2 regions of the Halovibrio sp. HP20-59 genome follow, and region 2 is predicted to be linked to the other one. Evidence: predicted binding sites of a transcription regulator. Region 2 holds the regulator's gene; the other holds the start of a gene.
What was found. The regulator sigma-54, encoded in region 2, starts transcription at its own class of promoters, with help from an activator protein. The targets are predictions, from matches to a motif close to TGGCACNNNNNTTGCTNT.
Positions count from the first base shown of each region.

Region 1 (16,225 bases), on a different contig from region 2:
AACCTTGGGCCAACGCCTTCCCCGAGACATTCGCAGCACGCCGGCTCACTGGCAAACTTTCGAGGGCGGACTGGCTCTCTACACTCTGTTTAAAATGTACCATCGCTTGGTGTATAGCGAAGACGACGCCTACCGGAGCACGCAGTGCCTGACATCACACGGCTTGCGTGAAATACACGAGTTTCACCTTGAAGAGGGAGAGTTCGCGCTACTGGTCCCACCCGCTTCAAGCTTTATGGATGAGTCTTACCTGCTTGTATTACACGAAAGCCAGCTTGACCCAATCGAGCAGTTACTCGAAGAAAGCCTGCCACTATTCGACAATTTTTAAGCCACCGGAAAGGCCGCTAGTCATTATCGTTTTCGCCCACGTGGTGCTGACTTTGGTGCTGCGTCGCCGCCATCGGCACGGCGTCATCATTGACGAAATAGGTCGCACTCAGCATAGCGTGGATGGCGGCAAAGCCAATCTGCAACTCATCGATAAATGCATGCAGCTTACTGGGCGAATGGGCAAGCGCTTGAATATCGGCATCTACCACGTCGGCTCGCACCAAGGAGACAGTCGCCACCGGCCGGTCCTGGCGAGGTAAGAGCGTCAGCTCGTAGCCGAGTGTTTCAAGGCTGCAGGCGATCGAGCGCGGCAGATTGGGGTCTTGCAACAAAAAGCGCAGCACATCCGGCCCGCGCACGCGCAGACGCACCTGCTGGCGATACATTTGATAAGCGGTAATCGATTTAAGCACACTCATCCACTGCAGATTCTCAAACGGCAGCAGCTCTTCTGGGTTTTGCGGCAACAAGCTGGCAGAGCGCACATCAACAATCCGCGTGGTCATATCGGCCCGTTCCAACTGGCGCCCCAGCTCAATAAAAGTGCGCGCCGGACCATGGCTCAAGGTGCCTTCAATGAGCCCGGTCAGCGTTTGGCAGCCACGTATGACGTTTTTAAGAAAGCTATCCCGCCGCCGCGGACTAACACCGTTTTCGACGTGATCTGACACATTTAAATATAGCTGGTTAATTTCCTCCCAAATCTCCCGCGGAACCACGTCTCGGGTGGTTCTCAAATTTTCCCGAGCGCTAGCCAGTGCTGAAATAATCGAAATATCGTTGTCGGCATCAGCGCATAAAAAGTGCACCACACTACGTTCATCAAAGTCTGTATGGCGGGCAGTGAAGGCCTCCCGGCTGCCGGTCATCTCAATCAGTGGCGCCCAGCCCAGCGGCAGGCGCCCGGGTAAATCGAGCATTAGGTGACTATTGACGCTCAATAGGCGTGCGGTATCTTCTGCGCGCTCGATATAACGCGCCATCCAATAGAGGTTTTCTGCAACGCGTGACAGCATGGCGTTAGGCTCCTTTCACCGCGGCCGCTGCCGCTTTATCGTCGGTTTCTACAATCCAGGTGTCTTTACTGCCACCGCCTTGAGAAGAGTTGACCACCAGCGAGCCCTCAATTAGCGCCACCCGGGTAAGGCCACCGGTGGTCACGTGGATTTCAGGCCCTGAGAGAATAAACGGGCGTAAATCCACATGGCGAGGCTGCGCTAAACCATCGGAAAGAGTTGGCGTCGTCGACAGTGCCAGGGTGGGCTGGGCCATGTAATTGCGCGGGTTCGCCTCGATCAAACGGGCAAACTCTTCACGGGTTTCTTTAGTTGAGCGCGGCCCAATCAGCATACCGTACCCCCCTGACTCGTTGGCGGGCTTCACCACCAACTCCTCAAGATGGTCGAGCACATAGCGGCGGTCTTCCTCAAACATGCACAAATAGCTGGGCACGTTGGGCAACAGCGGCTCCTGATCGAGATAGTAGCGAATAAGCGCGGGCACAAAGGCATAGACGACTTTGTCATCCGCTACGCCAGCGCCCGGGGCATTAGCCAGCGCCACATTGCCTGCCCGCCAAGCGCGCATTAGCCCCGCCACCCCTAGCATTGATTTAGGGTTAAAGGCTTCCGGGTCCAAAAACTCGTCGTCCACACGACGGTAAATCACATCGACCCGGCGGCGCCCTTCTACGGTGCGCATATACACCACGTCATCGTCATCAACGACTAGGTCGCTGCCCTGTACCAGTTCCACGCCCATTTGCTGAGCGAGGTAGGCATGCTCAAAGTAGGCGGAGTTATAAATACCAGGGGTCAGTACCACCACCTGCGGATCATCCCCAGGTCGCGGCGACATGGCCGCCAGCATGTCGTAAAGATTGGCTACGTAGTCGTCCACGGGCAGAATTTTGCCTGAGGCAAACAGCTCCGGCAGCACCCGCTTAGTGACGTTACGGTTTTCAAGCATGTAAGAAACGCCGGAAGGAATACGCAAGTTATCTTCCAGCACATAGAGCGTACCGTCGCCATCGCGCACTAAATCCGAGCCACAAACATGCGCCCACACGCCGTGAGGTGGGTTAATACCAACACACTGGGGGCGGAAGTTAACCGATTGCGCCAGCACTTCTGCTGGCAGCACTTTGTCCTTAATCACTTTTTGATCATGGTAAAGATCATCGATAAATAAATTTAGCGCCTGCACGCGCTGTTTAAGGCCCGCCTCAGTTTTGCGCCACTCACTGGCAGGAATAATCCGCGGCACGATATCAAAGGGCCAAGCCCGGTCGATCATGGACCCTTCAGAATAAACGGTGAAGGTAATACCCATGGTACGAATAGCAATCTCGGCGGCGTTTTTTCGCTCTGCCAACTCTTCAGCGCTAAACCTTGCCAACATATTGCACAGTTCACCCGCTGACGCGCGCGGCTGACCGGGTGCCACCATCAGCTCATCGTAATAGTCACTACACGCATAGTTATTCCAATTTACTTGGCTCATGGGCGCTCTCCTGGCGCTGGGGTAAAAGCAGCAACATCCTCAATGTTCAGTGTAGGTCTGCCGCTTGCAAAACATTCAAACAATTTAGAGCAATATACGTACCAGCTTTGGCGTTATTTCAACGATTGCTTACCCAAACGTTACTTATTAGCAATCTCAAGCACAAAATAGTGTCTTATTGCACCGCTTTAGCGCACACAAGAAGCTTTAATTTGGTGCATTAACGCATTTACACTTTTGTTAAACGTCTTAGGTCAGATACCAGCTGCAAAAAAGTAAAAGTGGAACGATACTTGCGGAGCATTCGGTTATTCCCTAACGCAACCGACTATCCGGTTGATAACGGTTCCTTTGAGGGTGGCCCATGACCATTCGCGTTGCCTTGCATCATCGCACGACTTACCACTTTGACCGCCCGGTGCGCCTTTCGCCGCATGTGATTCGCCTACGCCCGGCGCCTCACTGTCGCACGCATATTGAGGCTTACTCGCTCAAACTCTCCGGCGATGACCATTTTATTAATTGGCAACAGGATCCATTCGGCAACTTTAATGCCCGCGTCGTCTTTCCCGAACCGCGACAAGCGCTAACCATTGCCGTTGAGTTAATTGCCTCAATGACGGTCATTAATCCCTTTGATTTCTTTTTAGATGAGGTAGCCCAAACGGCTCCGTTTGCCTACCCAGCGTTGTTGCGCCAAGAATTAAGCTTCTATCTGGAAATCACTGAAGCCGGACCGCGGCTGATGGCGTGGCTTGAAGCCGTTCCGCGCGAACCCACCACGACCGTCGATTTTTTGGTCGCGCTTAACCAGCGCCTGCAGGACGACATCGGCTACTTGGTGCGTTTAGAACCCGGCGTGCAAAGCTGCGAAGAAACGCTGATGCTTGCCAGCGGCTCCTGCCGCGACAGTGCCTGGCTGCTGGTGCAGATTTTTCGTCACCTGGGGCTCGCCGCACGCTTTGTGTCGGGCTACTTGATTCAACTCAAGTCAGACGTCAAAGCCCTGGATGGCCCCAGCGGTAGCGATGAAGATTTCACCGACCTACACGCCTGGACCGAAGTGTTCCTGCCTGGGGCCGGCTGGGTAGGCCTGGACCCAACCTCAGGCCTGTTCGCTGGCGAAGGCCATATTCCATTGGCCGCCACCCCTACCATCGGCAGCGCGGCCGCGATTACTGGATCTTCCGAAAAGTGTGAGGTCAGCTTTGATGTCACCATGGAAGTCGAGCGCATCCACGAAGACCCGCGAACCACCAAGCCGTATAGCGACGTGCAGTGGCAGCGAATCGGTGCGCTAGGCGACCAGGTTGACACTGAACTTAACCAGCAGGACGTACGCCTGACCATGGGCGGCAAGCCAACCTTTGTGTCGGTCGACGACATGGAAAGCCCACAGTGGAATACTCACGCACTAGGCGAACACAAGCGCGAACGCGCGGAGGCGCTAATGACTCGCCTTCAGGCGGCCTTCGCACCCGGCTGTATGATTCAGCAGCAGCAAGGAAAATGGTACCCCGGTGAACCGCTGCCGCGTTGGGTGCTGGCCTGCTACTGGCGTAAAGACGGCGTACCGCTATGGCGGGACCCAACGTTGCTCGCCTTCATGGCCGAGGCTCCCAAGGTAGCCGCAGACGACGCAATCGCTCAGCGTTTTACCGCAGCGCTAAGCGAGCGCCTGAGCGTGGACGAGCGCTACTGGATCCCGGCCTATGAAGATAGCGATTATTATCGTTGGCAAGAGCAGTCGCTGCCGATCAACGTTGACCCACGTAACGCCAGTATCACAGACAGTGCTGAACGTCAGCGGCTAGCACGGCTATTGCAGCAGGGCCTGGACGCAGTGGTCGGCTATGCCCTGCCCCTGCGCCATTCGCCTAGCCAAGCCCACCGCTGGGAAACTAGCCGCTGGCCGTTCAAGCGTCACCATCTTTTCTTAGTACCCGGCGACTCGCCCATGGGGCTGCGCCTGCCGCTCTCTGCTTTATCATGGGCTGACTTGGAACAAGCGCCTGCGGAAAGTGACCACCACAACGGTATTATTCGTACCAGCCTATGCGTGGAGTCACGCGATGGCCGTTTGCATATTTTCCTGCCGCCGCTGACCCGTCTGGAGCACTACCTCGCTCTGATCAACAGCGTGGAAGAATGCGCCTGCGAGCTCGCTTGTCCGGTCATTATTGAAGGCTACGCACCGCCTCAGGACCCATGCTTGGAAAACGTAATGATAACGCCCGAGGCCGGTGTGATCACTGTCGATATGATGCCGGCAGCGAGTTGGCAAACGCTGGTGGCGCAGACCGAACGCCTCTATACCGATGCATGGGCGGCGCGTCTGGGCACCGAAAAATTCATGCTCGATGGGCGTCATACGGGGACAGGCGGCGGTCACCCTGTCACCCTGGGCGGTATCACCCCAGATGACTCACCGTTTTTACGCCGCCCGGACCTGCTCGCAAGCTTAGTGACTTACTGGCAGCACCACCCGAGCCTGTCTTACCTGTTTGCAGGTTTATTTATTGGCCCTTCCAGCAAAGCCCCACGGGTGGATGAAGCCCGCCACGAGGCCCTTTACGAGTTGGAGGTCGCCCTGCAGCAGATACCCGCAGACGACCTGAACCAGCCTTGGCTAGTGGATCAACTGCTGCGCCCTCTGCTCACCGACTTAACCGGTAACAGCCAGCGCGCCGAGCTATGTATCGACAAACTCTACCCGCCGGATAGCAGCGACAAGCAGTTGGGCCTGTTAACACTATGCGGCTTTGAAATGCCGCCGCATGCCCGCATGGGGCTGATGCAGATGCTGCTGGTCCGCGCCCTGGTAGCACGCTGCTGGAAAACGCCTTACCGGGCCAAGCCAGTGCGTTGGGGCAGTGCGCTGCAGGATCGCTGGATGCTTCCCCACTACCTGTGGAGTGACCTTGACGACGTGCTGAGTGACTTGCGCCACCACGGTTTCGATTTTGACCTGGAGTGGTTTGCCCCTTTCCTGGCGTTTCGCTTCCCGCTGCACGGACGCTTGCATACCCCCATGCTGGATATTGAGCTGCGCCAAGCAATCGAACCCTGGCATGTCGTGGGTGAAGAAGCGGTCGCTGGGGGTACTGCCCGCTACGTCGACACCTCAGTGGAGCGCCTGGAAGTCAAAGTCAACGGTATGAGCGGTGACCGTTACGTGGTTACCTGCAACGGTCGCCGGGTACCGCTTTCCGCGACGGGTAGAACCGGTGAAGCGGTAGCCGGGGTGCGCTATCGTGCCTGGCAGCCACCATCAGCGCTGCACACGCAAACTCCCATTCACGCACCGCTGGTGTTTGATGTTATCGACACTTGGAACCAACGCTCAGTTGCGGGCTGTACTTACCATGTGGCGCACTCCACGGGTCGCAATTTCGACACCTTCCCGGTCAATGCGTTTGAAGCCGAAGCACGCCGACTGGGGCGTTTTAGTGACAGTGGACACAGCCATGGCCACCAAGTTCCCAAGCTGGAAACCCCCAGCCTGGAGCTACCACAAACGCTAGACCTGCGCTGGACGCCAAGCTAATGCTTTTATCTTAGCGGCCAGTGCAGGATAATCAGCCTCTTTACCTCCCAGGATTACAAGGATAATGACGGCCCCTGTCTCTACCTCACTTCTCGCGCCCGTTAAACGCGGACTCGTTGAGGATTACTTGAATCAGCTAGGCAAGGGACAGCCCAGCAAGTTTGACGCCATGCTCGATGGTCAAGGGCAGCTACGCCCGGGTTGGCAGAGCTTACTCGGCTGCTTGGAGGCCCTGGGTCCGCAAGGCCGCCATCAACAGCATGAAGAAATCCAACGACTGCTAGACGAAAACGGCGTTATTTTTAATCGACACGACGACACCCAAGGGCGTTCGTGGCGACTTGACCCGCTGCCGTGGGTAATTGATGAAGCGCAGTGGCAAACGTTAGCGGCGGGCTTAATCCAGCGCAGCCGGTTAATGAGCGCCCTTTATGACGACCTTTACGGGCCCAAAACGCTGTTTGCGGCGGGGCTATTACCGACTCAAGCGCTGCTTGCATCGCCGCATTTACTGTTGCCCTGCCATCAGTCACTGCCCGATCAGCGTTCCGCGATCAACTTCCATGCGGTGGACGTTATTCAAGACGCGCAAGGCCAGTGGCGAGTCATCGCAGACCGGCTGCAGGCGCCGTCAGGCACGGGCTTTGCGCTTGAAAACCGCATCCTGATGGCCCGCGCACTGCCCGATATGTACCGCAATGCGCCATTGAAGCGGTTAGCCGGTTTTCTTGACCGGCACCACCGCACGCTCATCGCAATGGCCTATCACCATCGGGATAATCCCACGATTATTCTGCTGACCCCAGGGCCGTCTAGCCCACGCTATTTTGAGCATGCCTACTTGGCCAATTATCTCAATATTGCGCTGGTGGAAGGTCAGGATCTCGTCGTCCGCGACACCCAAGTATGGCTGCGCACATTGGGCGGTTTAAAGCCAGTGGATGTCGTATTGCGCCACTGCGACGACGCCTATTGCGACCCGCTGGAGCTGCGCGGCGATTCACAGTTAGGCGTGCCTGGAATGCTGCAAGCCATGCGCGCAGGCAAGGTTGCCTTGTCTAACGCTTTGGGTGTGGGCATTTTGGAAGCCCCCGTGCTTGCCGACTACCTACCTGCGCTATGCGAGCACCTCCTGGGCGAGCCGTTGCGGCTAGCCAATGCTGACGCCACCACGGTACCCGCCACTGCGCCGATGTTTGATAGCCACCTACAGCGCTTAGCGCCCACCTCTTTAAACCTACGCTGTTTTATCACCCGCACATCGGATAGCGTCAGTGGAAAGCGCAGCGCCGACGGTGACTATCAAGTCATGCCGGGCGGTTTAGCGTGGGTCGGCAAGCCTGGGTCGCCGTCGTTAAGCAGCACCATCGTCAAGGATGTCTGGGTGACGGCGGCCACGCCCCAGCCCCATGTTAGCCAGCTACGCCAGGCCCGTGGCCCTGTGGTCGCTACCCGCGACGGCACAGACCTGCCAAGCCGGGTGGCTGAAAGCCTATTTTGGCTAGGTCGCTACGGCGAACGCCTGGACACTCGCGCACGACTATTGCGTGAAGCGCTGCTGAGACTGATGGAGTATGACCAGGACGACATTGCCGACCAATTGCTGGATGAGCTACTGCTGGCGTTGGACATCACCACACCCAATGAAAACACCGAACAGCGCCTGCAGGCGCCGCTGATTGGCTTTGAACAGAAGCGCGCTGCGCTACTGGCGCAATTCGATGATGTCGACCCGCAGGCGCTGCGGCCACTGTTCGCCCAGCTAATGCGCAATGCTCGCAGCGTGCGCGACCACCTAGGCGACGACTCCTGGCGCGTCGCGCACCAGTTAGGCGAGCAAATAGCCACTCTTAATACCCACTTAGGCACCAGTGCAGCACGGCGCGCCTGCGAAGGGCTATCGGCCCAGTTAGCGGCCTTCTTCGGGCTGTGCAACGAAACCATGCCGCACCACTACGGCTGGCGATTTATGGATATCGGCCGTTTTTTGGATCGCGTATTAGGGCTGCTCAAGCTGCTCAAGCTGACCCTTAATGCCCCGCACTCACCAGGGCTTGCGTTATGGGAAGTGGTACTCGCCACTACCGATAACTTTACCGCCTACCGACGGCGCTATCGCAGCGAGCTCCATCCTGCGGCGATTCTGGACCTATTGTTGTTCGATGAAACGAATCCCCGCTCGGTGGGCTATATGCTCAAGCGCATTGAGCGGCAAATGGATCACCTGCCCGGCAGCTCATCGCCTTACCGTAATGCAGAACGACGGCTGCTGATTCAGGCCAATGCGGCGCTGCACTTGGCCGATATTGATCGTTTGAGCCACTTAGCCGACACCTCAGAGGCGCAAGCAGCGCTGGCGCAACTGCTGGATGCCTTGATTGCCCCCTTGAGCCGGCTTTCTGAGGCGATTAGCCAGAGCCATTTCAGCCACGTGGAGCGGCCAAGACAGCTTGTTAGCATGGAGCCCGATGCATGAATTACACGCTGCGCCATACCACTCGCTACCACTACAGCGCACCGGTCACGCTGTGCCATAACGAAGCCCGGGTGCTACCGCGTAAAACACCCTATCAGCAGTGCGGCGCCTCGACATTACACATTAGCCCAGCTCCCCAGGTGCAGAGCGAACGCCGCGACGTGTTTGGCAATCGGGTGCTTTATTTTGCACTCGAAGAGGTCCACCAGCGTCTGGACGTCACCGTGGTTACCCCGCTTTACACCCAGCCGTTAGCCGCGCTACCGAGTAGCTCGCCAACCTGGGAAAACGTGGTCCAGCAGCTCCGCCAGGACAACCATTTCGACATCCAGCTTTATCGCCTCGACTCGCCGTTTATCCGCCGTAACGATGCGCTGGCCACCTTTGCCCTCCGCTGCTTCACTCCAGGCAGGCCTATCGTTGAGGCGGCATTGGCGCTTAATGAATTGATTCACCAAACGTTTGAGTACGACGCCAGCTTCACCACGCTAGTGACGCCGCTAAGCGAGGTGCTCGCCAACCAGCGCGGCGTCTGCCAAGACTTCGCCCACCTAACGATTGGCGCTTTGCGCTCGTTAGGACTCGCCGCCCGCTATGTGAGCGGCTACCTAGAAACCCAGCCGCCGCCGGGCCAGCCACGGCTTATAGGCGCGGATGCGTCTCATGCGTGGCTGGCTATTTGGATTCCCGACTGGGGCTGGCTAGCTCTCGACCCCACTAACGGCACCGTGGCCGGTGAGCAGCACCCGGTGCTGGCGTGGGGACGCGACTACGCCGATGTGGCCCCGCTCAAAGGGGTGATGAATGGCGGCGGCGAACACCATTTAGAGGTAGAGGTCGATGTCATGCCGCTGGTCAGCTAAGCCGCCATTACCCCATCAAGAATTCTCATAGGCGGCCTTAAGCCGATAAAACTCGTCAACGATAGCAGCCATTTCATCGGCGTCGTAATCGCAAAGACCGCTTACCACCAGCTTTTTGGAGCCTACGCCTACTGGTTCGCCAGCGGAATCAATCGAGAACTCCAGCAACGCATCAGCTCGCTTACCCTGCACCTCTAACGACGACTGGCGCAGCGTTAAACCCGGTGAAAAACCATCTAACCGTTCAAGCGAAAATCCCATGCTGTCATAAATGACCAGCGGGCGTTTAGGGTTAAACATCACCCCGTGCTGCTCCATTAGCGGCTTCAAGTAGTGCGGAAAGTTTTTGCCTGAAAACGCCACATAACAGCGTGCAAATGCTTCCACTGCGGCGCTGTCCTGAGTCGTTTCACCACGACGCGTGACCTGCAGGTAACATTTTCCGTGCTCATCACAGACGTGAATGGCACCCTTGTCTAACCCACTAAACTTTAGCGGCGTATCGGCTCCCACCATGTTGGTGAAGCGAAACTCCATTCGCCGCGACAAGCCAAACTTTGCAAGAACCAACGCAAATAGCAGGTCGCCGGGGACACAAAAGCGGCGTGCATCCGGGTTATGAATGGGGTTGTAATCGCCAGCCACGCCTTTGGCAAAGCGGCTGGCCTGCTCTGCGGAGATCACTACATACTCGCCGCGCTGCGCGTAAAAATCCTGAAACATGGCGTTTCTTGCCTGCCTAGCGTTGAAATCGAAAACCCGTTACTGCCCAACGTCGCGCATAATGCCATAAAACACTCCCCAACAGGAGTTATCTGCTAGGAAAGCCACTATGTTGGACGCGAACACTGCTAAAAATCGCCTACCCCGCCTGTTGCTGAAGGCATTGATTGGCTTACTGCTTATGGTGGTGATCTGGGTGGCTGGCAGCTATTGGTTACTTAATAGCCAATGGCTACCGGAACGTATTTCTCAATTCGAAGGGATAGACATCCGCTGGGACCAAGGTGTCAGCCGGCATCCAGGCCGTTGGGAGCTAGAAGGCCTCTATTTAGCCCGTGAAGATGACGCTCTGCCCATCGCGATTGAGGCCGAACACGCCACCCTCTCGCTCTCGTTGCTTGCCCTAGTGCGTGGCGAGCTGCACATTGACGCGTTGGATGCCGACGGTATTCGTCGCTTGACCATCGGCGATATCGCCCTGGAAGCAGAAGGCCAGCTACGAGTAGAAGACACCACACTAAGCCGCGATACGCTGGCAGTGCCTCACTTTTCCCTAGCGATTACGAATGGTCGCTTAGTACGCCAGAGCGATCAAGCCTCCCTTGTGCAAGATATCCATCTTACCGCGGAGGCAGCGCTGGCCGGTGTGACGCCCGTGAACGTCGCAAGTGGAGAACTCAACCCTGACGTATGGGCGGCGCTTTCTGCCCAGCTGAAGATTGATGCTCAGGCGGATGCCTGGGATGTCTTTATGCCCTATCTAGATACCCTGCCCTGGCTAAGCCTGGAGGGACGAGGTGCATTAACCGGCACGGTTAACCTAAAAGCGGGTGAATTACAGCCCGATAGCGCGCTGACGCTGGCGGCCCCGGCGCTACGCTTAACGGTGGACGAGCAGCGCCTGCGCATGCCCGGTGATTCACCGCGCTGGCTGATTGCTGACAACCCACCGCCCAACCACGTAGCGAGCGGTGAAGGCCAGATTCGGCTATTCGTTGACAGCGATCAAGTGCATTTTGCGACCCGTCTCAGCGACGTAGCGCTGGCTGAAGGAGTGCTGGCCGACACACACGTTTATGCCGAGCATGCTGAGCTACGCCTAGCCGCGCAGATCCCCAACCAACGCCTGGACCAGCTGGAGCGGCCCACGGCGGCTACGCTTGAGCTGGAAGGTGACGTCACCCGCTTGGATATGCTTGACCGATATTTGGCGCCCAACTCGCCACCACAGGGCGCTGAAGAGCAAGGCATCCGCCTTGCCGGCCACGGCCACATTGACGCCCAGGCCAGCATCCGCGAGTCGCGCCCTCATAATGCCTCGCTGACGATTCAAGCGAACGAGCTGATAGCAGACACACAGGGTTTTATCGCTCAGGGTAGCGGCTTACTTGATGCCCAGCTAACACCGCAAGCGATGATAGATGTGGCCGTTAATGTCGTCGATGCCACCTTGCACCATCAAAACCGGCTGCTGCTCGAAGATGCTGATATCAATATCGCCGCATCGAGCCCCATGGAGGCAGACCAAGCGCGTGAAGAGGCATCCGCAACGCTTAGCTGGCAAGCCGCCCGTTTACCCGACATCCGCGTGTTACAAGACTACCTGGGAGCAATACTGCCCGAGCCAGCGCCGTTGCAACTGCTTAGCGGCCAGGCATCCAGCCACGGCCAGCTCGATTTCACAGCGGCTCAGGTCAGTGGTCAAGTGCACCTATCCGGCGCAGGGATTGCCACCGGCTGGCAGCACGGCGAGCAATCGGGCACGTTAACCAGCGATATACAGCTTAACCTCGCCATTGCGCAGGCGACGATGGATGGTTCCACGCTGGATATCAGCGGCACCCGGCTGAATTGGCAAGTCGCCGACGTTAACCAGCCGAGCGAGCGTTTAGCGAGCGCCTTGGTACTCACCGACGGGCGTTTTCAGCGCCGCAATGATGTGCAAAGCGGTCAGTTCGCGCTGGAAGGCAGTGTGCAGCGATTAGGCTTTTTAAATGCGTTTCTACCCGATGCGCATGGTTTAGCCATCGCGGGCGAGGGCCAACTCTTTGCCCAAGGCGCTTTTCGCGATGCCCGGCTGCTGGCTCCCACCCGGCTGCGCGTCAATGCTGATCAGCTCGAAGTCACCTTTTTAGACTACCTCGCCACCGGGCGTGGTGAACTCACCGCCCAATTGAATAGCGCCGAGCAAGCCCAGCTCTCCCTCGGCATCCCCCGCTTTTCCTTAGGGCGCCAAGACGACGATCGCCCTCATCTGGAAGGCCGCCATTTAGCCCTCACCACCCAGACAGAGCGTTTCAGCGCCGTGCTCGAATCACCTCAAGCCGAACACTTTACGACGCGTATTGCCCTGCCAATTACCGAAGTGCCCGATTTCACTCGCTACAATCGCTACCTGCCAGATGACGCCGGTATTACTTTGCTAAATGGACAAGCCAACCTGGAAAGCGAGTGGCTGCTGGAAGGCTTAAACGCCCAGGGGGAAATAACGCTGAGCGCTTTCGGCGCCGAGTTGGCCCTATTGGAGCAGCGCCTGCGTGGCGACTTACAGTTTTACTTACACTTAACCGACGGCGACCTGAGAACGCGGCGCTTCACCGCCGACGACTCTTTCTTACGCTTGGAAAATATCGCCCGATTGTCTGAAGATGGCCCGGGGGATACAGGTTGGTGGGTACAATTGTTGATGGACGAAGCACAGTTAGAATGGGCGGACCCTATTCGTCTCACCAGCCAGCTGCGTCTTGAAATGCGCGATACGGGTCTACTGGCTCGGCTATTTCTCGCCCGCGCCCGGGATAGCAACTGGCTAGGAAGACTGCTGAACGTGCGCGACATCAGCGGCACTGCCCGATTATTGATCAACGGCAATCAAATAGGCTTGCGTGACCTAACGCTAACCGGCGGGCCGCTACTGCTGCTTTCGGATGTCACTCTGGCGGATCGCAGCGCTAATGGCGCGCTGTATGCCCGCCTTGGCGTGCTTGGATTGGGGGTAGAACTTAACGAAAGCGAACCCACCCTGCGGGTTATTCAACCACGCCGCTGGTTTGACCGCTGGCGGGAAGCGAATCATTCCGCTAGCCCCTAGCGTTTTTTGCGCTCACGACGAATCACCCTAACCCGCTCTTTGGCCTTTTGCGGGGTAGAGAGCGGTGCCGCCTCATCATGTGTTTTCGGTGGCAGTGTGACCCAGGCAAACACCGGCAGCGCTAAATGCCAGTGAATGGCGGCCAAACGCAGCGCCAGCGTGACAAACAGTGCAGCGCCAATGGCCGCGATGAGCGGTGCCCCTAAGCTGTCTAGCAACACATATATCGTGCCGCCCGCAATAGCGGCAGTGGCGTATATTTCCTCGCGCATCACCATGGGCACACGCTGAGCTAACACATCACGAATGATGCCCCCTGCCACACCGGTCAGCATGCCCATCAGCACTGCCACCGTACCAGAGGTGCCCAGCATGAGCGCTTTATGGGTGCCAATCACGGTAAACAGCGCCAGACCGAACGCGTCAGCAACGGGCAAAAACCCTCGCGACAGGCGGTGAATATAGTGAAACCCCACCAACGACACACCAACCGTTGCCATAATCACCCATAAGTAGGTTGGGTCGGTCACCCAAAACACCGGCCTAATCCCCAGGACTAAATCGCGCAGTGTGCCCCCGCCAATACCGGTTACCGCTGCCAGCACCAGCATGCCGATAGGGTCCATCCGTGACCGGCACGCCAAAATCACGCCCGAAAGCGCGAATACGATCACGCCCGCCATATCAAGCCAGTAAACCACGCCCGGCACACCCTTCTCCTTTTATGCTCGCTTGCGTTAAATGCGGGCAGAATAGCACTCTTCGGAAACTCACGCGTTTATTCCATAAGGGATTAAAACCCATAATTAGGTTACGCTGGCTTATTGTCATAATAGGAAAGACTATGGACTGGAACCCGGCTTATAGCTGGCTAGTACTCGCCTTGTTGCTGAGCTTGGCAGAGCTGACCTCTGGCGCGATGCTATTACTCGCCCTGGGGGTCGCGGCAATGCTGACGGCAGCGGTAACAGCGCTTGGCCTCACCCTGTCCTGGCAGTTGATTAGCATGGGCGTTTTTGCCGGTGTGCTGGTGCCACTGGGCGTGATGGTGATTCGCCCGCGCTTTTCACCCAAGGGCGTTTCTTACGGCACCACCGGCACCGGCGTGGAAAAAGGCAACCACTACACCACGTTAAAACGCGACTTTGATAACGCCACCGGAATCAAGGTCAACGGTGATTTCTATCGCCTACGCGTCATCGAAAGTGACCAGACCGAATTACCCCAGGCTACCACGGTGGTGTTTAAACGCTTTGAGGGCACGACGGCCCTTGTCCAGCTCCATCCATCAGCCAACGCAGCTCCTTTGGCTGATACGACCCAACCCAAGGAACTTTAAAATGGATTTACCCATTAGCCCCGGCTTATTGATCAGCCTGATCGTTGTCGTCATCGGCATATTGATCATTTCGAAAGGCCTGGTGATCATTCGCCAATCAGAGGTAATGGTCATCGAGCGGCTCGGTTCGTTTCATCGCGTACTGGAAAGCGGTATCAATATTATTGTGCCGTTTATCGAACAACCGCGCGCAATTACCATGCTGCGTTATCGCAAAATGGGCGATGACTACACCGCGCTTACTACCGATGAAACCCGCATCGACCGCCGTGAAACGGTCATGGATTTCCCCGGTCAGCCGGTCGTCACTACCGATAACGTCACCGTGCGGATCAACGGGGCGCTTTACTACCAAATCATCGACCCCAAACGAGCGGTGTATGAAGTGGAAAATATGAGCCAAGCCGTAGAAGTTTTGGCCAAAACCACGCTGCGTTCAGTCGTTGGCAAAATGGAGCTGGATAAGCTTTTTGAGTCCCGCGCTGAAGTGAATAACGAGATCCAAGCCGCCATGGAAGAGCCCGCCTCCAAGTGGGGGGTCAAAATTTCACGGGTTGAAGTCCAGGATATCGCCATGCCGGAAGAAGTCGAAACCGCGATGCGCTTGCAAATGGCCGCCGAACGTAAACGTCGCGCGACCGTTACCGAAGCAGAAGGCGAAAAATCGGCGGCGATTGCCATGGCGCAAGGCCAACGTGAATCGTCGATTCTTAATGCTCAAGGCGATAAAGAGTCAGCCATTCTGCGCGCCCAGGGCGAGCAGGAGTCGATCAAGTTAGTCCTCAATGCTATCGGCGACAGCGAAGAGAACAAGCGTACCGTCGTCGGCTATCTGCTGGGCCAGAGCTATATCAAGGTACTACCCAATATGGCGAAAGACGGTGAGCGGGTCTTTGTGCCTTATGAATCCTCCGCACTACTAGGCTCGATGGGTATGTTCCGCGAAATGGCTGGTTCTCCGGAAGATACTGTGGCTAACCATATTAAAAACCGTAATAGCAGTGATGGCAATTTCCGTAGCGGGATCGTAGGCGGCGCCGTCAGCGGACACTAGTTGCACCGTTGAACGACACATCACCCCATAGGCCAATTTTTTTCACTAAACTAAAAACCTACGCACAAGGACCGGGCATAGTGCTACCTTAACCATCAGTTTTGTCATTGCTTGATGCAACTATCAGTGGAATGCAATCTCGCTGGAATTCAGGACATTTACCATGCTGATTCGTGGTTACCCCCTACGCCATGGCACTGTGCTAATGATGGCCTTTACCCTACTGATGGTAATGTCTTGTACGCTTAAAGCCGACGCCGTACCCCAGCCCCTGAATAGCTGGGAGGACCGTTGGGG
Region 1 covers NZ_JAWJUW020000001.1:419,142-435,366, reverse strand. The annotation lists gene RZA33_RS02035 (hypothetical protein) at 1-331, shown strand, start outside; gene RZA33_RS02030 (alpha-E domain-containing protein) at 348-1,349, opposite strand; gene RZA33_RS02025 (circularly permuted type 2 ATP-grasp protein) at 1,354-2,835, opposite strand; gene RZA33_RS02020 (transglutaminase family protein) at 3,200-6,382, shown strand; gene RZA33_RS02015 (circularly permuted type 2 ATP-grasp protein) at 6,447-8,858, shown strand; gene RZA33_RS02010 (transglutaminase family protein) at 8,855-9,721, shown strand; gene RZA33_RS02005 (DUF3581 family protein) at 9,737-10,444, opposite strand; gene RZA33_RS02000 (hypothetical protein) at 10,554-13,535, shown strand; gene RZA33_RS01995 (trimeric intracellular cation channel family protein) at 13,532-14,245, opposite strand; gene RZA33_RS01990 (nodulation efficiency, NfeD-like protein) at 14,380-14,874, shown strand; gene RZA33_RS01985 (SPFH domain-containing protein) at 14,876-15,928, shown strand; gene RZA33_RS01980 (GGDEF domain-containing protein) at 16,092-16,225, shown strand, end outside.
Region 1: RZA33_RS02025 (circularly permuted type 2 ATP-grasp protein) is a predicted target of sigma-54. The motif match lies at 2,922-2,939, and genes of this name have one in related genera.

Region 2 (16,225 bases):
GAGCCGCTGCCTGCGGCGGAAATAAAGGTTGAAATGCAGCCTGGACAGCATGGTTTCAGGGACTTTTCGGCTGCCTTGCAGTTGGATATTCAGCTTGACCAACTAGTGGTGCTGGCCGATATGTTTCGGCCTGATCATGCGGCCTATTTGGAACAGGCGGGGGGCAGTGCACGACTTTGGGGGCGATGGCGCGCAGCGCGCCTTGAGGAGGCGCGTGTGGCTGTTGATATTCCTCAGTTAACACTGCGCCATCAAGTGCAGTACGCGGTATTAAGGGATATTGAGGCCAATGGCTTGTGGCAGCGTGACGGTGAAGGGGGCGAAGCCTGGTTAAGCGGCGATGCTGATAGCGTCGAATGGGCACAGCCCGCCGGGGGCAACGTTGGGCCCGCCCTGCCGCGCCACTGGCACGCCACCCATCAGCCGGGGAGCTGGGAAGTACGCACCAGTGCGTTTGAATTGGCTTCGCTTACCGCCTGGCGCGACTATGTGCTGCTACCCGAGTCGGTGACACGGGTATTACAAACCCTTGCGCCCCGGGGGCAGGTTCAGGGGTTGCACGTGGGGCAGCAAGATGGGCACTGGGGCGTCAATGCAGCAATAACCGGTTTAAAAGTGTCGCCGTGGCAGCAGGCGCCAGGGGGAGGTCCTTTGGACGCCTGGGTGCAGGCGCGCGATTTACGGGGCCGCGTGCTGTTTAGCAGCAATGGCGACAGCACGCTCTACTTCCCGCGATTTTTTGCGACACCTATGCAGCTGCGGCGCGCCGAAGGTGAAGTTGAGTGGGTTTACGACGGCCCCAATACCATGGTGAGCGGCAAGCGACTTAGTGCTGATTGGGACGGTGCCCAGGTGTCGGGTGGCTTCGGTTTAGCGATGGCTAATCAGCGTGGACATTTTGGCTTAGACCTTGATTTTAGCGACGTCGATGCGCTAGAACGCCCGCTGGCCCAGTGGTTGCCGCTCAACGTGATGGACGACAAACTTCGTGAATGGCTGCTTAATGATATTGGCGGCTACGTCAGTGAGGGCTCTTTGCAGCTCAGCCAGCCGTTAGGCAACAGCGTAACCGCCGATGATATGACCGCGACGCTTGCGTTGGCGGTTACCCAAGGGCATTTGCCGATTGCGCCAGGCTGGCCGCGCCTGAATGAAGTTGAAGGCCGCCTGAAATGGCACAATAGAGTGCTAGAAGCTGAAATCGATAACGCTCAAAGCCATGGCATCACTGCTTCAGAAGGTGAGGTGGTGATGGAAAATGAGACGCTCAATCTTTCGGGACAGCTACAGGCAGAGGGGCGAGCGCTAACGTCGTTTTTACAGGCAATACCCGAGGTTGATCTTTCGCAGCTGAGTGATTTTAGCCTAACGGGTGATGTTAACGGCGATATTGCGCTGGCGTTGCCATTGGAAACCCCCGAGGCGCTGCAGTTGGAAATCAATGCGCAGCCGCGCTTTTCGGAGGTGGTCTATCTGCCGCTGGATCTCCCCTTACGGTCGGTCGAGGGCGATCTCGCTTGGCTGCAGAGTGGTGAGCGAGGTGGCTTAGTGGGCAATGCCAGTGGTCGGCTGCTGGGGGGCGAAATCAATGCGGATATTGATACGCTGCGCGATCACATACAGCTACGGGGCAGTGTCGCCACCGGCGCGCTTTTCGATCTGGCTGGGTTAGATAGAAGCCAAAAGCCACTGCCGTTGGAAGGCCAACTGCAGTGGCAAGGCGAGGTCGATCTAACGCCTACGCCTTTGTTACGGCTGGAGAGTCGCTTGCTGGGTGTCATTAGTCATCTGCCCGAGCCCTTTGCCAAATCGGCGCAGCAGCCATGGACTTGGGTATTATCGGCTGATATCGCTGATGGGCGTATCGAGAGTCAACTGGCTGATATTGCCTCTGCCCGACTCCAGCAGCGCGATGGCACGCTCGCCGGGTCGTTAACGTTAGGCAGCCAAGCGCAGCGTTTGCCCGCCTGGCCCGCTCACCCGGGTATTAACCTTGACGCTACCGTGCCGCGATTGGACCCGTTAGCCTGGCAACAGGCGATTAAGCCGCTAATGGGGTCAGGAACGCCATCAAGGGGCGGCGATGGACAGATACCGCTAGCGGTATCGCTCACCACTCCCTGTGTGGTTTACCAAGACGAATGCCTGGGCAGTCTTAGCGCGAACGGCGACATTAACCCTGGCATGATTGATATGGCGCTAAGCGGTAATCTGGTCACCGGGCGATTAAACTACAATGTTCAATCGCCGCATCCGCTGGACATCACCATTGGGGCGTTGGGGCTTGATCGCCTGTTGCGTTTAGCCAATGTAGAGCACGACAGCGACGCACCAGTTCCCGATTCTTGGTTAGAATCGGTCGAAACCCAGCGCGAGGTGCTAGCGACAATGCCTAATTGGCTTGCCGATGTGCCCAACGGCCGTTTGCGGATAGCCGAGATTACCATGGGCCCACGTCGCTTTGGGCCCTTAACTGCGTATTGGAAAACCAATGGGCATCGCTTTTCATTGGCGCCTGTGGGGCTGACCATCGGACAGCTCTCCGCACGGGGGGGGCTATATTGGGAGGGAAATTCGGCAACCAGCCATACGCGCGCGAACATTTCCATTCTAGGCGGAGACCTTGGTACCGCCCTTGAGCGCCTAAATCAACCTGTGGTCATGCGTAGCCGCAATACCGATGTGGATGCCAACCTCGATTGGCCGGGCGCACCCTGGCAGTTGGACTTAAGCCGCGCCGACGGCTCTATCCGTACTGATATTCGGGATGGGCGCTTTTTAACGCTGGAGTCCGCACCGGCGCGGTTAATTGGATTGCTAAATTTCGATAATATATTACGCCGCCTGCGCTTGGATTTTTCCGATGTTACCGGGCAGGGAACAGCGTTCGACCGCGTCAAGGGTATTGCCGATGTGGCTGATGGCCAATTGACGCTACGCGGCCCATTGCAAATTGACGCCCCGGCCACCACTCTAACGCTGACTGGCAGCGCAGACCTTGTTTCGCGTGAACTCGACCAGCGGCTTGGCGTCACACTGCCTGTGACGCAAAGTTTGCCTATCGCGGCGATTGCCGTTGGTGCGCCTATCGTGGGCGGCGCGCTGTTTATCGCCGACCAGCTGTTTGGCGACGCGCTTGATCGCGCCACGACACTCCATTATCGCGTGCGAGGCCCTTGGGCCTCGCCGCAGGTTACTTTAGAAGGCTCCCAATGACCGCATATAAAAGTGATGTAGATACGGCTGCTGCCATTTTGTTGACGCCCGGTGGGCTGGATTTAGACGCGTTAGAAACCGGCTTGGATTACGCCATGGGTGCGGGCATTGATTACGCTGACCTGTACTTTCAGCGCACTTGGCAAGAAGGCTGGGTGCTCGAGGATGGCGAGGTCAAAGAGGCCAGCTATAACATCGATGGCGGTGTCGGCGTGCGCTCTCTCGCCGGTGAAAAGACCGGCTTTGCCTACTCGAATCAAATCACTGCCGATGCGCTTGTAGATACTGGTCGCACGGCGGCAGGTATTGTGCGCAGTGGCAAACGCTTACCGGGGCAAGTCGTTCACTCGGTGTCTGCACTATCGCGTTATGTCGGGGTTGATCCTTTGGCGGGGCTAAGTGCCGATGAGAAAGTCGCCATGCTCAAACAGGCCGATCGCGTGGCACGAGCCGCAGACCCCAGCATCAGCCAAGTAAGTGCTTCTTTATCAGGCACCTATGAGGTGGTGCTGGTGCGCGCCAGCGATGGCACTCTAGCGGCGGATATTCGCCCGCTGGTACGCTTTAATGTCAGTGTGATCGCGGTCAAAAATGGCCGCCGTGAGCGCGGCAGCGCCGGCGGTGGTGGTCGTTACTCAATGGCTCGATTACGCGACGAAAACGTCGCAGAACAGTATGCCAAAGAAGCCGTACGCCAAGCGCTGGTGAATCTTGAAGCCATTGATGCGCCAGCCGGGCAAATGCCGGTGGTGCTAGCGTCCGGGTGGCCTGGAATTTTGCTCCATGAAGCGGTGGGTCATGGCTTGGAAGGGGATTTTAACCGTAAGGGAAGTTCCGCCTTTGCCGGACAGATGGGCCAGCGGGTTGCTGCGAAAGGGGTGACCGTCGTGGATGATGCCACCTTGGCAGATTGCCGTGGTTCAATGAGCGTGGACGACGAGGGCACGCCGGGCCAATACACGCCGCTCATCGAAGACGGCATTTTGACCGGCTATATGCAGGACAAACTCAATGCCCGCTTGATGGGTATGGCCCCCACCGGCAACGCACGCCGTGAGTCGTTTGCCCACTTGCCGATGCCACGCATGACCAATACCGTTATGCTCGCCGGGCAAGACGAGCCCAGCGATATTATTAAAAGCGTTAAGCGTGGTATTTACGCGGTGAGCTTTGGCGGCGGACAGGTAGACATTACGTCTGGCAAGTTCGTTTTCTCTGCCAGCGAAGCCTACCTCATTGAAGACGGTAAAGTGACCGCGCCGGTGAAAGGCGCCACCCTGATTGGCAACGGGCCGGAAGCGATGGGGCGTGTATCCATGATTGGCCATGATATGGCGCTGGATACCGGGATTGGCGTGTGCGGTAAAGAGGGGCAGGGCGTGCCGGTCGGTGTCGGCCAGCCCACCCTGAAGCTGGATGAGCTGACCGTCGGTGGTACTCAGTCTTAAAACGGCCTTAAAGAGCCGCCTTTAAAGAGCGAGGCTTTCGCGCAGGTGTTTGAATAGCTTGCGCGAGCTGGTCGGCGGTTTGCCCTGTTCGCGCTCACGTTGGGCGTTGCGAACTAATTGACGCAGCGTCTGGCGATCGGCATCGGGATGCTCCGCCATAAACAGATCAACCGCCGCGTCGCCTTCGTCAATTAAGCGTTCCCGCCATTTTTCCAGTCGGTGAAACGCGTGATCACGTTGCTCCTGCTCCTGATCGATGGAGTCGAATACGGCTTGAATGGCGGTGAGATCCTCTTTACGGATCAGTTTGCCGACATACTGCATATGGCGGCGGCGACCCTCATGGGAACGAATGCGCGCTGTTTCTTCGATCGCACGCAGCATATCGTCAGAGAGGGGGAAGCGGGCGCGTTCCGCTGGCCGCATGGCGATTAAGGTTTCCCCAAGTGCCTGTAAGGCATGCATTTCGCGTTTGAGTTGCGACTTGCTAGGGCGTTCTTCCTGCTCTTCTACTGCATGAGTATTAGGATCGGTATCGGGACGTTGCTTACGCATAGTGTGGCTCACAGACAAGATTCGATGCGGCATTATACCAGCTGCGAGAACAACATTGATTCCACCGAAGACATTCGGTTGAGAAAGGAGGCCATATGGCACAGGCATTTGATGCATCCGCCCAGCAGTCGTTACTGACCGCCAGGGCAGAAGAGGCGCTCGCGCTGGCCAAGCGCTTGGGCGCTGATGCCGCTGAAGTAGGCGCTAGCGTTGACCAGGGGTTAGGCGTCAGCGTGCGTTTGGGAGAGGTTGAAACGGTAGAGTTATCGCGTGATCAAGGCATCGCTGTCACGCTATACGTGGGCCAACGTAAAGGCAGTGCTTCGTCTACCGATGCCAGCAGTGCATCGATCCAGGCGGTGGTTGAGAAAGCGCTGTCGATTGCCCGCTATACCGGTGAAGACCCAGCCTCGGGATTGGCCGATGCGGACCTGATGGCGACTGAGCTACCCGATTTAAAGGTTCACCACCCTTGGGCGTTAACCACCGATGAAGCCATTGAGTTGGCGCTTGCCTGTGAGCAGGCTGGGCGCGATGTTGAAGGCATTTACCAGTCGGATGGCGCGTCGCTCTCCAGCGGTGAAGGGGTGCGCGTTTATGCCAATAGTCATGGCTTTTTAGGCACTCAAAAGGGCAGTCGTCACTCGCTTTCGTGCATGCTGATTGCCCAAGATGCGGCAGGTATGCAGCGCGACTACGATTATACTTCCTCTCGTGATCCCCAGGCGCTGCGTGATCCCGCCGAGGTGGGCCGCGAAGCTGCCACCCGAACGTTGCGCAGGCTGGGAGCCAAACGTCCCCCAACAGGTACCTTCCCGGTGCTGTTTGACCCGTCGTTGGCCGGTGGCTTGATCGGCCACTTGCTGGGCGGTTTAGCCGGTGGGGCGCTCTACCGTCAGGCCTCGTTCTTATGCGATCGGCTCGGTACACCGCTGTTTCCCGATTGGTTTAGCCTTGAGGAGCGACCGATGGAAATCGGCGCCACGGCAAGCTCGCCGTTCGACGGCGAGGGGGTGCAAACGCGCAACAATCGTTTTATCGATCAGGGGATTATTGCCAGCTATATGCTCTCATCCTACAGTGCTCGGCGGCTTGGCATGCAAACCACGGGGAATGCTGGTGGTGCGCGCAACGTGCGTTTGAACGCACCGTTGCAATCCCGGGATAGCTTGCTACAAGAAATGGGGCGGGGCATTTGGGTCACTGAGCTGATGGGCCAAGGCGTCAACGGCGTGACCGGCGATTACTCGCGCGGGGCGGCGGGCTTCTGGGTTGAAAACGGCAAAGTGCAGTACCCGGTCGAGGAATTTACTATCGCCGGAAATCTTGAGCGGATGTTTGCGGGATTAGTGGGTATTGGTGATGATACCGATACCCGTGGCAGTGTTCACACGGGTAGCTGGTTGATTGACGCCATGACGGTGGCAGGTGACTAATCAGTAAAAGCGGCTACGGGTCCTCTTCAAAGCGAGCGTCGAACAGCGCTTGAATGGCATCAAGTGCCTGTTCGGCGTCATCGCCCTCGGCGGTGATCGTTAGCTCGGTGCCGCACGGGGCTGCAAGCATTAGTAGCGACATAATGTTAGCGGCATCGGCCATCTGCTGCTGTTTATAAACACGTATGTCAGCCGCGAACTGCTGACCACATTTGACCAGTTTCGTGGCTGCGCGGGCATGCAGGCCGCGTTGGTTGGTGAGGGTAAGTGTTCTTTCTGGCACCCTGGTTCCTTTTCGCCGAGTGGTGTCATTAATCAAAAAAAGCGCTTAAGAAGTTTCTTGTGGCTCGTCGGTATGGGGGACGTTGGCTAGCGATGCGGCAGGCTGTTCGCTTAGCGTGTAATGCAGCCCAAGTTCTCGATGGCGTAACTGAACCTCACCCATGCTAGTCGTCAGCCGTTTAGCAAGCTGCTCCGTCATATAAACCGAACGGTGCTGGCCACCGGTGCAGCCAATGGCTATTGTCATATAGCTACGCTGGCTATTTAGGTAGGCTGGTAACCAACGCTCAAGCCACGCCTGTATGTCGTTGCTCATGGCGTCGACAATCGGATAGCCGCTCAAAAAATCGACAATTTGGGCATCGCGGCCTGTAAACTGGCGTAAAGTCGGGTCCCAATAAGGGTTGGGTAGGCAGCGTACGTCAAAGACCAGATCGGCATCCAAGGGCACGCCTCGCTTATAACCGAACGATTCAAGCGTCAGGGTAAGTTGGTCGCGCTGCTGATGGGCCACTTGATCGGTAATACGGCGGCGTAAGTCGTGTACCGATAAGCGCGATGTGTCGATTAAAAGGTCGGCCAGATCGCGAATATCGTGCAGCGTTTCTTCTTCTTTATTGATAGCTTCTTCAAGCGTCATTTCGCTATCGCGAGTCAGCGGATGTCGCCGCCGCGTGGCAGAATAACGCTCTAGCAGAATGCGCGCATCGGTGGTCAGATAGATCACTTGGAAATCTATTTGACGCTGGCGCAGCTCTTCTAAAAGCGAAGGTAATTGTTCCAACGCCCCAGGTAAGTTACGCGCATCAATACTGACCGCCAAATGAGCACGATTACCCTGACCGCGTAATTCGTCCACCAATGATCCCAGCAGCATGGCGGGGAGGTTATCAATCGCATAATAGCCGAGGTCTTCCAGCGCTTGTAAAGCGATAGACTTACCGGACCCGGAGCGGCCGCTAATGATGACCAGTTGCATAGAATCTCTCTTTGCTTTGCTCAAGCTGCATTCATTGGTAGGGGTGAGTGAATAAACAATCGCCGTATGATCGGCACCTTCAGTAACAGTAACTCACACCCCGTTAGGGGGTGGAGAGCTCGCGAATTTTGGCGGTGATAAGTTCGAGTAACTCACGCTGACTGCCTGCTTTGCGCAACTGCTGGCGCGTACCACCATCATTCATGATGGTGGCTACCTGGCCTAGCAGGGAGAGGTGGGTGTCATCGGCTTCTTCCGGCACCAGTAGAACAAATACCAAGTCAACCGGGTCGCCGTCGATGGCGTCAAAATCAACCGCTTCTGAGAGTTTTAAAAACCCAGCGATCGGAGCAGTGCAATGGGGGCTACGCGCGTGGGGAATAGCCACACCGTTACCGATGCCGGTACTGCCCAGACGCTCACGGCCGATTAATCGGCTAAACACTTCTTGGCTGTCTAGACTGGGAATATTTTGGGCAATAAAGGTGCTGTAAAACTCCAGCACCCTTTTTTTGCTGCCTCCGGGAACGTCAAATAGCACCCGTTCCGGGGGGAGTATGGTTTCCAGCGTCATTGATTTAACGCACACCCGCGCCTTGGGCGCGCGCTTGTGCTTTTTCCTTATGTTTGACGAGTTGACGGTCTATTTTGTCCGCCAGGGCGTCGATAGCGGCGTACATATCACTGTCTAGGGCCTCCGCGTGTAAATCAGCACCTGCGGCGTGCAGCGTACACGCGGCCTGCTGGCGCTCTTTCTCAACTGATAGGGTGACTTGCACCGTGGTTATATTGTCGTAATGGCGCTCTACACGTTCTAGCTTTTCGTTAACATAGTCACGCAAGGCGTCAGTCAGTTCTACGTGATGACCAGTGATATTGACTTGCATTGACGTACTCCTTTCTATCGGACTGTTCTTCGATTGTAACCCTTTTTGCCATGTTGCAAAGCCCCTTGTCGAGAGTTTCCTGAAACGGTGGCAGGGCCTAGCGCAAGCGACGCCGCTCGCTGGATGAGGGAATGCCCATGGCTTCGCGATATTTGGCCACGGTACGACGCGCTACCTGAATCCCCCCTTCGCCTAATAGCGTCACTAAACGGCTGTCGGAAAGCGGTTTGCCGGGTGATTCTTCATGAATCAGTTTCTTGAGCCGCGCACGAATGGCCGTGCTGGAGTGGCTGTCGCCGTCTTGGCCGCTCACTTGGCTTGAAAAAAAGTATTTGAGCTCGAACACGCCCCGGGGGGTATGGATATATTTTTGTGTCGTTACCCGCGAAATAGTCGATTCGTGCATCTCCACGGCCTCGGCAATATCGGCCAATATCAGCGGCTTCATGGCTTCTTCGCCGCGCTCCAAGAAGCCAATTTGGCGGGTGACGATTTCTCGACCGACGCGCAGCAGGGTGTCGTTGCGGCTAGAGAGGCTTTTAATTAACCAGCGCGCTTCCTGCAAGTGCTCTTTGAGAAACTGATTATCCTGGCTTTTATCCGCCCGCTTTATCAAGCTGGCGTAGTCAGGCTGAATGCGCAGCCGCGGCAGGGCTTCAGGGTTAAGTTCTAAATGCCAGCCCTCGTGGTCGTGGCGTACTACAAGGTCGGGGGTTACATAGCTATCATCGGTGTCGCCATAGGCACTGCCAGGGCGTGGATCAAGGCCGCGAATCAATTGGATAACTTCGTTTAGCTGTACGTCGTCGAGTCCCAGCCGCCGTTTTAGCAAGCGCATGTCATCCTTGCCTAGCGCCTCAAGAAATTGGCGTACGAGTCGGCGTGCGGGCACCAGCAGCGGGGTGTTATCGGGAAGGGCGGCGAGTTGCAGCATTAAACATTCGCGCAGGTCCCGGGCAAAAATGCCGGTGGGCTCGAACTGCTGTAGTTTGAGCAGGATGGTTTCGACTTCGCGCTGGCTAAGTCCCTCCACCCCTTGAGCGCGGAGTCCTTCACGAATATCGTTAATGGGCTGGGTTAAATAGCCGTTGGCGTCTAGCGCGTCGATGAGGCTTTCGGCAACGAGCTGCTCACGGTCGCTGAAATCGGTCATGGCCAGCTGCCATAAAAGGTGACCGTGCAGGCTTTGCCCAGCGGCCTGGCGCTCAAAATCGGGACCTTCACTGCTGCCACTGCTACCCGTATTGCCTAGGTCTTGATAAGTATCTGACCAATCGCTATCGACGGATAGCTCAGTGGGAATAGTGTCTGACCACTCTTCCTCTTTAGGCTCGCTGGCAGCCTCTTCTTCGCTGAATTCGTCCTCTTGCTCCAGCATCGGGTTGGCATCTAGGGCCTGCTGGATTTCTTGACGCAAATCCAGCGTCGATAGCTGCAACAGAGCGATTGCCTGCTGCAACTGAGGTGTCATGGTCAGCTGTGTGCCAATACGCAGTTGTAGAGAAGCTTTCATGACCATCTGAGAACCACTCGCTAATCGGAAAGGTTTACCCTAGTGCGAGTGGCTTGCAGGTGCAAGTGCAATAAGCATGCCATTGGTCGTAAAGTTGTTGCAGAGCGCTATTTACAGGAAGAAAAAATGCGCATAAGGATAAGCGTGAGCTTATAGGCGGAAGTCGGCGCCTAAATAAACATCTCTTACTTTTTGGTTGTTGAGGATCGACGCCGGTGGCCCGCTGGCAATGATTTGACCATCACCGACAATATAGGCGATGTCGCAAATATCCAGGGTTTCGCGCACATTGTGATCGGTAATCAGCACGCCGATATGGCGTTGCTTAAGGGCGCGAATGATGGTTTTAATTTCGCCCACCGAAATGGGGTCAACGCCGGCAAAGGGTTCGTCGAGCAAGATGAAGGCAGGCTCAGTGGCAAGCGAGCGGGCAATTTCGACCCGCCTGCGCTCGCCGCCGGAAAGGCTCATGCCGAGGTTGTCACGAATATGGCTGATGTGGAAGTCTTCAAGCAGCGCCTCCAAGCGCTGTTCGCGGTCGCTGCGGCTAAGGGCTTTGCGGGTTTCGAGAATCGCCATAATATTGTCAGCAACCGACAATTTACGGAAAATAGACGCCTCTTGAGGTAGATAGCCAATCCCGGCCGCTGCGCGCCTGTGCATCGGGGCGTGGGTTAGATCCGTCGCGTCAATCCCTACCTTGCCTGCATCGGCTTTTACTAGCCCGACAATCATATAGAACGAGGTGGTTTTCCCTGCACCGTTGGGGCCGAGTAAGCCGACAATGCTGCCTTGGGCAATTTCCAGGTTAATATCTTTTACCACCCGGCGGCGCTTGTAGCTTTTGGCCAGGTGGTGAGCATAGAGGGTTTTGATCGGCGCAGTTTCAGTTGTTTCAGCAGTTGCCACAAGTTGACTCCCTATTCTTCCGGCTGGAGGGTCATGCGAATGCGCTGGGGCTCGCTGCCTTCAACGTTTGAGCGGGCTTGAATCACTTCACGGTCAATAAAGTATTCGAGCCGTCCTCCTTTAAACGTGTCTTGCCTTTGGATCAGTTCGGCTTGATCAATCAGCTCTACCCGGCGCTCGGCGACGTGATAAATAATCCGTCGTGCCCAGCCTTCGGTAGGGCCGTCCTGGTCTTGCGCTTGATGGCGTAAGTAGGCACGTTCACCGGTGGCGGTTGCTGTCGAGAGTTCGCCCGCGTCATTGCGTTGGATTTCGACCCGCTCGCCGCGCAGCCGCATTTCGCCCTGGCGCACTTCCACATTCCCGGTGTAGACGGCGGTGCCGGCACGCTGATCAAGATCTAAGCGGTCGGCTTCAACTTCCACAGGTGCTTGTTGCGGGGAAGAATTGGTTTGGGCTGCCGCGGTTAGCGGTGCCGTAAACGCAAAAAGAGCAGTGTAGACGAGGGCGTTGAAAATAAGCGCTTTCATGGCGGTTCCTATTAGCGTTGCGTGGCCGGGGGATGGATGCCGCGGACATTGTCAGTGAGCCGCACCTGGCTATCGTCAAGCCACACATCCATACGTGACGCAGTCATTTGCTGGGGAGGTTGCTGCAGCATTACCGGTGTTTGGCTCCAGGCATGCCGCTGTAGCCCATCATAGTGCAATTCTTGCGTATCCAGTTGCCAGCCTTCGTTCGGGGCGATAAGCCGTGCTGAGCCCGTTAAAACAAGCACCTGAGTCGCGGTGTTGAGCGTTCCTTCATCGGCGTTGGCCAGCCATTGGCGGCTGTCGCTGTCGAACAATACCGCTCTGGGCTCTTCAGCCCAGGTTTCGCTGAGTTGCGGGGTATGAATCAGGCGCGGCGTTTTTAGCGACTGCATGATATTACCAGCGTCATCAAATAGCGTTAGTTCAGCGTTTTCCAGCACATGCCCTGGCTCTTGGGCCTGCGCTTCGGGGTCGATGGCCATTTGTTTCGGTCCGCCTGGGTCAAGCCATACCAGCAGCGCGCCCAGGGCAATAAAGAGCCCCGCTAACCAAGCGCGTGTTTTTAGCCGCTTAAACATTTAGCCACGACCGTGCAAGTAGGTATCGAGCACCGCGCCCCAGTGCCCCTGAGCTTCAAGCAGCGTGTCGCAAATTTCGCGTACCGCTCCGTGGCCACCCAGTCGCTCCGTTGTCCAGTCGGCATGGGTGTGCATATAGTCGGGGGCGTTGGGTACGGTAATGCCGACACCGCAACGCTTGATAGCGGCGAGGTCGGGCAGGTCGTCGCCGCAATAGGCCACGTTCTCCAGTGCTAAATCCAAACGCTGGCAAAGCCCCCGCAGAGTGGCCAGTTTGTCTTCGCAGCCTTGATGGACATGATCAATGCCGAGTGCAGCGGCGCGCTGGCTAACCATGGGGGAGTCGCGGCCGGTAATCAGGGCAACGTGAATGCCTACCCGCTTAAGCAATTTTAGTCCGTGGCCGTCCTGGGTATGGAAGGCTTTGATTTCGATACCGTCAGCCTGAAAATAGAGGCGGCCGTCGCTCAGTACACCATCAACATCTAGCGCCAGTAGGCGTACACGGCGGAGTTGGTCAAGTAGCGCAGCAGATAGCGTCATAAGGTCTCCATTAAAAATCGTTAAGTTTTGCTGTTAATTGGTTAAATAACGCCGCTAGCCAGTAAATCGTGCATATGTAACGCACCAATGGGACGCTGCTGTTCATCGACCACCGCTAGCGCCGTAATCCGGCTCTCTTCCATAATGCGCACTGCTTCTGCTGCTAGTATATCGGGGCCAATGCGCTTGCCTGGACGGGTCATCACATCATCGACGAGCACGTCGCGTAGATTGTGAAATTGATCCAAGGTGCGGCGCAGGTCGCCATCGGTGTACACCCCAGCGAGACGTCCCTCACTATCCACTACGCAGGTGAAGCCTAAACCCTGTCGCGTTATTTCCAATAGAGCATCGCGCAGCGGGCTGCCTAGCGCGACCTGAGGCAACCGTTCGCCCTCGTGCATTAAGTCCCTAACGCGCAGCAGTAACCGCTTGCCTAAGCTGCCGCCGGGGTGGGAAAGGGCAAAATCTTCGGCGGTAAAGCCGCGCGCTTCGAGTAGCGCGACGGCGAGCGCGTCGCCCAGCGCCAGGGCCGCCGTGGTAGAGCTGGTGGGGGCGAGATCCAACGGGCACGCTTCGCGTTCAACGCCGCTGTTCAGGTGCGCATCGGCGTGTTTGGCAAGGGTAGACTGAGGGCGCCCCGTCATGCTCACCAACGGCGTGCCCAGGCGCTTAAGCAGCGGCAACAGGGCGGTCACTTCGGCGGTTTCGCCCGAGTTGGAGAGTGCCAGTACTACATCCGTGCGGGTGATCATGCCTAGATCGCCATGACTTGCTTCCCCGGGATGCACAAAAAAAGCCGGTGTGCCGGTGCTGGCAAGCGTTGCGGCGAGCTTGCCAGCGATATGGCCGGATTTCCCCATGCCGGTCACGACCACTCGCCCTTGGCAGGCCAGTATCAGCTCGCAGGCGCGGTCGAAGCTTTCGTCAAGCTTAGCCTGGAGACCGCCAATGGCTGCCTGCTCAATTTGCAGCGTACGCAGTGCACTTTCGCGTAGTAGGCTGGGTGGGGCGAGAGGCTGACGCATGGCGTGATCTCTTAACGAGTGAAAATATAAAAGCGAATAGCTGCTTAGAATAACATCTTGGCGCCCCTGATAGGCAGTGCTGAGCCCGCAGTTAAGCCGCTAGACGCTATTGCTGAGTAAGTCATTTGCAGATTAAGGCGCCCCACCATCGAGCGGTAGTGTTGCGTAGCATTACAGTACAATGTTTGATAACGTTTTAGAAACGCTGTTTTTTAACTGCTAGGACAGCAAGTAGGGTATGATAGCTAATTAATATGCGCCTCGCTAAGGGTCAACTAAGCTATGACAGACGCTCCCTTTATCGAAATTGAAGAGCTTTATTTTTCACGCGGCGATCATGAGATTTTTCGCGGTGTGAACATGACCATCCAACGGGGCAAGGTGACCGCGATCATGGGCCCCAGCGGTTCCGGCAAAACCACGTTGCTCAAGCTGATAGGGGGGCAGCTGACGCCCGATCAGGGGCGGGTTTTGATTGATGGGCAGGACGTTCATCGGCTATCTCGAAAAGCATTGTTCACGTTGCGTAAACGGATGGGCATGCTGTTCCAGAGCGGCGCGCTTTTTTCCGATTTGGATGTATTTGAGAATGTCGCTTTTCCTCTGCGGGTACATACCGACCTGCCTGATACCATGGTACGTGACCTGGTGCTACTCAAGTTGCAGGCGGTCGGCTTACGCGGTGCGTATCGCTTGGCGCCCGCTGAGCTGTCGGGGGGGATGGCGCGTCGGGTGGCCCTGGCGCGGGCGGTGGCGCTTGATCCTGAGCTGATTTTGTACGACGAGCCGTTTGTGGGTCAGGATCCTATTTCCATGGGCGTGTTGGTCCAGCTTATTAAGCGTCTTAATCAAGCGCTGCAACTGACCTCGGTAGTGGTGTCTCACGATATCAAGGAAACCTTGAGCATCGCGGACTACCTCTACTTGATTTCGGATGGTCAGGTAATCGCTCATGGCACACCGCAAACCCTGGATACCAACCAAGATCCGCGGGTTAGCCAGTTTATTCATGGTGAGCCCGATGGCCCTGTGCCATTTCACTATCCCGCTGACCCGTTTTATCGCGATATCTTGGGTGACACCATGACCACGAAGGCAGGGTAAATGCAGTCAAATTTTTCTAGCAGCAGTGAGCGCATCAGACGTTTAGGTCGTAGAGGGTGCGATTTAATCGAAGCCTGGGGCCGCGCTGGCGTGTTTCTTGCTCAGTCGGCAATCGGTTTGCCCTCTCGAGAGGGTTGGCGGCTATGGTTGCATCAGATGCACTTTGTGGGCGTGCTCTCGCTCGCGATTGTACTGGTGTCGGGGCTATTTATCGGTATGGTGCTGGCGCTGCAAGGGTATACCATCCTAGTCGACTTTGGCGCTGAGCAGGCGTTGGGTCAAATGGTGGCACTTTCGCTATTGCGTGAACTCGCCCCAGTGGTAGCCGCACTGTTGTTTGCTGGCAGGGCGGGCTCTGCTTTGACAGCTGAAATAGGATTGATGAAAGCCACCGAGCAGCTCACTAGCATGGAAATGATTGGTGTTGACCCGCTGCGTCGAGTGGTGGCGCCGCGCCTATGGGCCGGTTTTGTGTCGCTACCGGTACTAACGGTCGGGTTTAGCGTGGTAGGTATTTGGGGCGGCTATTTGGTAGGCGTCGAGTGGCTGGGCGTGTTTGAAGGCTCTTATTGGAGCAACATGCAGGCTAACGTGGCTTTTATCAACGACATTGGCAACGGTGTCATAAAAAGCATGGTATTTGCCGTGGTGGTGACCTGGATTGCGGTATTCCAGGGCTACGACCTAGTGCCCACGTCTGAAGGTATTTCGCGCGCAACCACGCGTACAGTGGTGTATTCGTCGCTTGCAGTTCTGGGGCTTGATTTTGTCTTAACTGCCGTTATGTTTGGCGGTCTTTAATGGGTGGAGCAGTTTCATGAAACGCAGTAAAACCATGGAGTTCGGTGTTGGTCTGTTTATGATCGCGGGCATCTTGGGGCTGGTATTCCTCGGCTTGCGTGTCAGTGGTTTGACACTCTCTGCCCCCACTCAGTCGTTTCAATTGGAGGCCAATTTCGCCAATATTGGCAGCTTAAAACCCCGTGCTCGGGTCACCATGGCGGGGGTGACGGTGGGGCGAGTTGAATCCATTGAATTGGATACCCAGTGGTTTGACGCGCGGGTTGTGATGAGCCTCGATAGTGAGCTAGAAGGCCAGCTGTCTCAAGATTCTATTGCTTCCATTCTGACAGCGGGACTATTGGGCGAGCAGTACGTCGGTATTAGCGTGGGCGCGGACCCCGAGCCGTTGGAAGATGGGGATACCATTCGTG
Region 2 covers NZ_JAWJUW020000005.1:110,101-126,325, forward strand. The annotation lists gene RZA33_RS07705 (YhdP family protein) at 1-3,216, shown strand, start outside; gene tldD (metalloprotease TldD) at 3,213-4,664, shown strand; gene yjgA (ribosome biogenesis factor YjgA) at 4,686-5,219, opposite strand; gene pmbA (metalloprotease PmbA) at 5,315-6,655, shown strand; gene RZA33_RS07725 (HPr family phosphocarrier protein) at 6,669-6,938, opposite strand; gene rapZ (RNase adapter RapZ) at 6,984-7,916, opposite strand; gene RZA33_RS07735 (PTS sugar transporter subunit IIA) at 8,020-8,490, opposite strand; gene hpf (ribosome hibernation-promoting factor, HPF/YfiA family) at 8,495-8,803, opposite strand; gene RZA33_RS07745 (RNA polymerase factor sigma-54) at 8,901-10,322, opposite strand; gene lptB (LPS export ABC transporter ATP-binding protein) at 10,467-11,192, opposite strand; gene lptA (lipopolysaccharide transport periplasmic protein LptA) at 11,237-11,755, opposite strand; gene lptC (LPS export ABC transporter periplasmic protein LptC) at 11,767-12,336, opposite strand; gene RZA33_RS07765 (KdsC family phosphatase) at 12,337-12,879, opposite strand; gene RZA33_RS07770 (KpsF/GutQ family sugar-phosphate isomerase) at 12,921-13,907, opposite strand; gene RZA33_RS07775 (ABC transporter ATP-binding protein) at 14,190-15,011, shown strand; gene mlaE (lipid asymmetry maintenance ABC transporter permease subunit MlaE) at 15,012-15,812, shown strand; gene mlaD (outer membrane lipid asymmetry maintenance protein MlaD) at 15,829-16,225, shown strand, end outside.